DNA from 2 places in the Aeromicrobium sp. S22 genome. Region 1 is predicted to be linked to the other one. Evidence: riboswitches for the same ligand, from Rfam matches in the RefSeq annotation. Region 1 holds a riboswitch; the other holds the start of a gene.

What was found. A riboswitch is a leader RNA that binds a small molecule or an ion and turns the genes downstream of it on or off. The one in region 1 is predicted to bind cobalamin.
Region 2: another riboswitch for cobalamin. It lies ahead of GEV27_RS10220 (ribonucleoside-diphosphate reductase subunit alpha); the one in region 1 lies ahead of GEV27_RS18195 (prenyltransferase/squalene oxidase repeat-containing protein).

The regions. Positions count from the first base shown of each region.
Region 1 covers NZ_WJWV01000001.1:422,874-426,278, forward strand. Annotated here, with positions in the region: gene GEV27_RS02080 (HNH endonuclease signature motif containing protein) at 58-1,398, shown strand; cobalamin riboswitch at 1,461-1,595, shown strand; gene GEV27_RS18195 (prenyltransferase/squalene oxidase repeat-containing protein) at 1,659-2,744, shown strand; gene GEV27_RS02090 (hypothetical protein) at 2,749-3,360, shown strand.
Region 2 covers NZ_WJWV01000002.1:317,626-321,030, forward strand. Annotated here, with positions in the region: gene GEV27_RS10220 (ribonucleoside-diphosphate reductase subunit alpha) at 1-1,944, opposite strand, end outside; cobalamin riboswitch at 2,066-2,296, opposite strand; gene GEV27_RS10225 (hypothetical protein) at 2,320-2,610, opposite strand; gene GEV27_RS10230 (hypothetical protein) at 2,607-3,059, opposite strand; gene GEV27_RS10235 (MarR family winged helix-turn-helix transcriptional regulator) at 3,081-3,405, opposite strand, start outside.

The DNA of each region.
Region 1 (3,405 bases):
GGGCGCCGTCTCGACACGGGCGAAAGCGTGCGACGACCGCTTCTCCAAGGACGTCCCATGTCTGCGCAGCTCGTCGATCAGCTCCCTCACCCGCTTCAGGGTGGGGTCGCAGCGATCGAGGACGCGCTGGACCGGATGCGGGTCGAGGCGTGGACGGGGCTCGAGCCGGGTGTGGTGCGAGAGCTGGCCGAGCGGCTGCTCCGGATCGAGGCACGAGTGCGCGCCCAGCAGCTGGCCGCGACCCGGGCTCTGGAGGCGTCGGGCCTGGCCAAGCAGGTCGGCGCGACGTCCACCGGGGCGATGCTGGCCCGATCGTTCGGTGGTGACCGGCGCGCGGGTGAGGCGATGGTTCACCAAGCCAAGGCGCTGGAGGGAGCACCCGCGACCGAGCAGGCCCTGGCCGGTGGGCGGATCGGCGCGAAGCAGGCCGAGGTCATCGCCGGCGCCATCAAGGAGCTGCCCGACGACACCACCGCCGAGCAGAAGCAGGCCTGCGAGGACACGCTGATCGGCGACGCCGCCCGCTACTCGCTGCCGGACCTGCGCTCGCGCTCCAAGCGGATCACCGACCAGTTCAGGCCCGAGGCAGAGGTCGACGCGGCCGAGAACGACTCGCTGGAGGCTCAGGAAAAGCGGGCCTGGTCGAAGTCGCAGTTCTGGGCCCGTCCCAACGGCGACGGCACCACCACCGGCGGATTCACCCTGCCCGACGCCCAGGCCGACATGCTCACCACCGCGATCAAGGCTGTCTCTGCGCCCAGGCGCGACCACCTGCGCGACCACCCGGGAGCCCAGCCAGACGGTGGACCGGACGGCGGGTCGACGGCGTCGATCTACGACCGCGACCTCGACCACCGCACCCGCCTCGGCATGGGGTTCGCCGAGGTCTGCTCCCGGCTGCCCGGACACTTGCTGCCCGGCCGCTCGGGGCTCGGCGCCACCTTGATGGTCCGCCTCGACCTCGACACCCTCGTGCGCGGCGTCAAGGCGGCCACCCTGTCGACCGGCACCCGTATCTCCGCCTCGCAGGCGCGGCTCATGGCCTGCCACCTGGGTCTCGTCCCGCAGGTCTTCGGCGGGCGTTCCCTGCCGTTGGACCACGGCCACGAGCAACGGCTGTTCACGCGGGCGCAGAAGCAGGCCCTCGCCGCTCGCGACCACGGGTGCGTCTTCCCCGGTTGCGATCGACCACCCGAGGACTGCGAAGGGCACCACTGGCGCCAACCCTGGGCCACCGGCGCCACCACGACCCTCGACGACGGCGTCCTGCTCTGCGCCCATCATCACCGCCTCGTCCACCAGGACGGCTGGCTCATCCGCGACACCGCCGACGGGCACATCGAGCTGCGCCACCCCGCCGCCGGCACGTGGCAGCGCAACCACCGCTGGCGACCGTGAGACGCCCGTCAGCGGGAGAGCTCTGTCCGGTGCCGGATAGGTCGAGGGGTCGGCGAGTGTTAAATTTCCTCCTGCCGTTCGGCACAACTCCATGCACCCATGGCCAGGGGAAGCCGGTCCAAGTCCGGCGCTGACCCGCAACCGTAGGCCACGTCCAGTGGCAAGCCGGAGCACCTGCCGTGGGGACGACCGATCCACGCTGTCGAGGAACACACGCGGACGGGCTCACGCCCTGTCCGTAGCAGCGGGAGGGAACCCTTGTGAAAAGCACCATCCTGCGCGGCATCGCGACGCTGGCCCTCGTCCCCGTCCTGGTCGCCTGCTCGTCCGACGAGACATCCGCGCCACCCGATGCCGGGCCCAACGAGCACCAGACGGCAGCGGTGTCCTGGCTCGCCGCACAACCGGCCGATGACGGACTCTTCACGAGCCACTTCGCCGACGTGGAGACCGGCGAGGCGTCTGCCTTCGTCGACTACGGCCTCAACCTCGACCTCTACTCGGCGCTCGAGGAGCTCGGTGACGACGCTGCCGCGGAGAAGGTCTATCAGTCCACGATCGAGCACGCCGATGACTACACCGACCCGCCGGGCGGCACCCGGTACGCCGGAGCGCTCGCCAAGCTGGCCGCACACGTCCAGGCGCACGGAGACGATCCCCACGCCCTGGGGTCGCGTGACCTCATCGACGAGCTCGAGGCTCTCGTGGTTCCGAAGGGTGCCGAGGCAGGTCGGGTCAAGGACATGCCCGACGGGAAGATGCAGTCGACCAGCGTCCTCAACCAGGGCTGGGCGGTCCGCGCGTTGACGACGGCCGGGAGCGGCGACGCCGACGCTGCGGTCGACTTCCTGCTCAAGCAGCAGTGCGATGACGGCTCATTCCGTGCAGACATGGCGGCCGAGCCGTGCACGAGTGGGCCGGGGAGCGTCGACGGGACGGCGTTCGCGATCCAGTCGCTGAAGGTCGCGGCCGAACAGGGCAGCGCGGGTCTCGAGGACGAGATCGACGAGGCCGCCGACTGGCTCGTCCGCACCCAGGCCGACGACGGATCGTTGTCCGACGAGGGCGGTCCGAACACCAACAGCACGGGGCAGGGTGCGGCGGCACTCCAGGTGAGCGGTCACCAGGGCCCTGCGGCCCGCGCAGCGTCGTGGGTGGCGGGTCGGCAGGTCGAGGGCGGGCCGGAGAAGGGCGCCATCGCACTCAGCGATGCGGATCTCGCCCTCGCCACCGGCAAGCGCATCGCCCAGGCCGATCGCGACCGCTACGTGCGTGCGAGCGTCCAGGCCGTCCTGGGGCTCGCCGCGCTGCCGTCGGACCCCGATGACGCATCGGGGTCACGGTGACCCGGTGATCTCGCGTCCCGGCCGCGCGATCGTCGCAGTCCTCCTCGGGGTGCCGGCAGCAGTCGCCGTCCAGCCCGGCTGGGCCGCGACCGCCGCGACCGGCGCGTGCACCGCGGGCTCGGGGGTGACGGTGGTCGTCGGATCCACCGTGTCGTGCGATCCGGACGGTGGAGCGACGGCGGCGGACAGCTTCAGGGACGTGGGCCACGTGCTCACACCCGTCCAGCGCCAGCCCGGCTTCGTGTGCCAGGTCGACGGCGTGCCGGCCGGTGCGGGGTGTGTCAGCACTCCGCCTGGCGACGCCTACTGGGGCCTGTTCTGGTCCGACGGGGCGAGCGGCGAGTGGTCGTACGCGAGCCAGGGCGTCGGCTCCCTCAAGGTGCCTGACGGCGGATGGGTCGCGTTCGAGCTGCAGGACTCCGATCGAAGGACCCCTCCCCACGTCGCGCCGACCAACGCGACGGGGCAAGGGGCCGGGTCGGCTCCCGCCGAGACGGGTCCAGCTGCCGCCGAGGACGAGGACGGATCCGCCTCGCTCGGCTGGGTCGCAGGTGGGCTCGGGCTGCTGCTGGTCGGCGCGATGGGGCTGGTGCTCCGGCGCCGCCGGGTCACGTGACAACCAGGATGAGAGCGGGCCCGGAGCGCCGATAGGTGCTGGCGC
Region 2 (3,405 bases), on a different contig from region 1:
GATCTGGCTGAACTGTGGGTCGAGGCCGGGCGTCGTCCCGGCGACGAGCCCGATGGACGCGGTTGGCGCGATCGCCATGAGAGTGGAGTTGCGGATGCCCGCCTGGACCTTGCCACGCAGAGCGTCCCAGTCGAGGCGCGTCGTGCGGTCGACGTCGACGGGCACGCCGCGGTCGGCCTCCAACAGGTCGAGGGAGTCGATCGGCACCATGCCCTGGCTCCAGCGTGATCCCTCGAAGTTCGGGTAGGCGCCGCGCTCGCGGGCCAGGTCGGCCGACGCGTCGATCGCGTGCCAGCTGATGAACTCCATCACCTGGTCGATCAGCTCGTACGACTGCTCGGACTCGTAGGAGTAGCCGAAGCGCTCGACGACGTCCGTGAAGCCCATGACGCCGAGGCCGAGGGCGCGGTTGAGCTCGTTGGAGTGCTCCGACTCGGGCACCGACGAGATCGTGATGTCGATGAGGTTGTCGAGCTGACGGACGGCCAAGCGGGTCGACTCTGCCAGCCGCTTCCAGTCGACGCGGGCCTGCTGGCGGCGCCCGGTGACGTGACGGGACAGGTTGATCGAGGCGAGGTTGCAGACGGCGACGTTGTCGCGGTCCTGCGGCAGCGTGATCTCGGTGCACAGGTTGGACAGGTGGATCGTGCCGGTGTTGTGGTTCAGCGCCCGCGTGTTGATGGTGTCCTTCCACGTCAGCCACGGGTGCGAGCTGGCCTGCAGCGAGACCAGGATCGCGCGGAACTGCTCACGGGCGCGCATCTTCTTGTGCCGCAGCTGTCCCGCGTCGGCCATCGCGGCGTACTCGGCGTAGCGGGCCGAGAAGGCCGCGCCGTACAGCTCGACGAGGTCGGGAGCGTCGAGCGGGTCGAACAGGTACCAGTCCTGGTCGTCCTGCACGCGCTTCATGAAGTCGTCGCTGATCCACACCGCGGTGTTGGCGGTGCGGGTGCGTCGGTACGGGTCGCCGGAGTTGGCGCGCAGGTCGAGGAACTGGGCGAAGTCGAGGTGCCAGTTCTCCATGTAGAAGCACAACGCGCCGAACTTCTTGCCCCCGCGGCTGATGGCGCGCAGCGTCGAGTCGATCGTGTGCATGAACGGGATGGGCCCGGTCGAGGCGGTGTTGTTGCTGCGGATGGGCGATCCCTCGGCCCGCAGCTTGCTGACCGACATGCCGATGCCACCGGTGCCCTTGGTCAGCCACATGACGTCGCGGACGCTCTTGGCGATGTGCTCGATGTCGTCCTCCATCTGCATCACGAAGCAGTTGGAGAGCTGGCTGTACGCCGTCCCGGCGTTGACCAGCGTCGAGCCGGCCGCCAGGTACTCGAGGCGCGACATCTTGTCGTAGAACCCGACGGCAGCAGAGGTCGGATCGTCCTCGTTGAGCGACAGGCCCATCGCGACCCGCATCCAGAAGAACTGCGGCACCTCCAGCGGCGTCCCGTCGGGCTCGCAGATCATGTAGCGGGTACGCATGGTCTGCGCGCCGATGTAGCGGACGAGGTCGTCGCGGTCGGGGTCGAGGGCGGCGCCCAGCACCTCGAGGTCGAACAGCTCCGCCAGACGTGGGTCGAGCAGCTGCAGCTCGACGCCCCTCAGGACTGAGGCGACGAACGCCGGGCCGTGGAAGGCGTAGACCTCGTCGCGGGTGACGCCCTCGCCGAAGACCTTCTTGTAGAGGGTCTTGACCAGCAGGCGTGAGGCGATCGTGTCGAAGGCCGGGTCGTCCTTGACGTTCTGCAGGGCGACCTGCACGACGGCTTCGTCGAGCTCTTCGCTGGTGATGCCGTCGAACAGCGTGATCTCGAGCTCGGACTGCAGCTGCGTGACGCGGGCGACCTGGTCGTCGAGCCCGGCGCTCGCCTCCTCGATGGACCTGGCGATCTCGTAGCCGTCGTACGGTGCGCGCGTTCCGTCGCGCTTGATGACAGTGATGGTCATGCGGTTCACCCCTCGTGAACTGGTGCGTGGACGCAATCCGAGCTCAGGGGTGACGGAGACGGGACGACACAGCGACCCAGATCCCCTGACCTTCCCACGAGGTCGCGGACCCACACCGTCGTCTGGACGGTGCGGCACTGGCAGGTCTTCGGACTCATGGGCCAGGAGGTGCCGGAGCACCGCCGCCTACTGTTCGTCGCTTCCCAGGCCACAGAGTTGTCTGGAGGGCCAAGTGCTTGATGACGAAGGTCGTTCCCACTTACCGCTGCGGGGCAGTCCCGGATTCACACCGGGTTCCCTGTTGCCACGACTCCCCTGGCTGAGGAGCCGAACCAGCTGCGTCGACCACTCTATCTGGAAACAACAGTCTTGTAACTACCCAGATGTGGTGTTCTCCGACGGGACCGCCTGTGCCTCTCGCCACACCTGGCGCATCGTGAGGGGACCACTCAGCAACGGGATCAGCGCGAGAACGCGCGTCCTGGTGCCGAGGCCACGTCCGAGCAGGGCGGTGACGGCCACTGCGAGGTACAGGGCGCCGTGGATCGGCCCGAGCGCGCTCGTGACCGCCCGGTCGTGCACCGTCACCGCGTTCCCGAGCAGGACCACGACACTGATCAGCTCGAGGACCGACAGGAGGCTCAGCGTCCGCAGCAGCGGTCTCACACCTGCACCGATCCGGGTCGCACGATCATGAGCACGACCACCGCGACCCACAGCAGGTTGAAGACGCCGGCCATCATGCTGAGCCGCCGCAGCTGGGAGCCGTCATCAGGACGATCGAGGGCGGAGGACTGTGCCGGGACGACCTGCAGCGCGAGCAGGCCTCCCGCGACAGCAGTCAGCACCATCGCCACCACGACCCACACCTCGGTCGTCCGGCCCTGAACCATGGCCAGGACAAGTCCGACGACCGGCACGATGAGCGCCATCGCGGCGTAGCTGCGGGTGATGCGGTGCAGCACGCGCGCCGTGCCCGCGTCCCTGATCGCGGGGCGACCCGCCGGAGCATCGGTCGTGGGCGCATACCGCAGGAAGAGACTGGCCGCGACGGCCACCGGGCCGACGAAGAGGATGCCCGCCACCACGTGCACGGACAGCAAGAACGATTCCATGACCTTCAGCCTATCTGAAGGTTAGGGGCGTGCGGCGAACACCTCCGCCACGTGCGCCCGCAGCGCGTCGACCAGGCCGGGGTGCTGATCGGCGAACCGGGCGTCGATGTCGTCGACGACCTCCGCTGCCCGCGCCAGCAGCGCCTCGCCCTCAGCAGTCACCCGCAGGGCCGACGCGGACCCGGCGTGGGCGGTGTCGTCGTCGACGAGACCGTTCTGCACGAACCCCGCCACGGCCGTGTGGACGCTCTGCACCGTGATCCGGGACCGACGCGCGAGCTCGCTGAACGAGATGCCCGGCGTGCCGCGAATGTGTCCGAGAAGGCCGTACTTGCGGCTCGTGAGT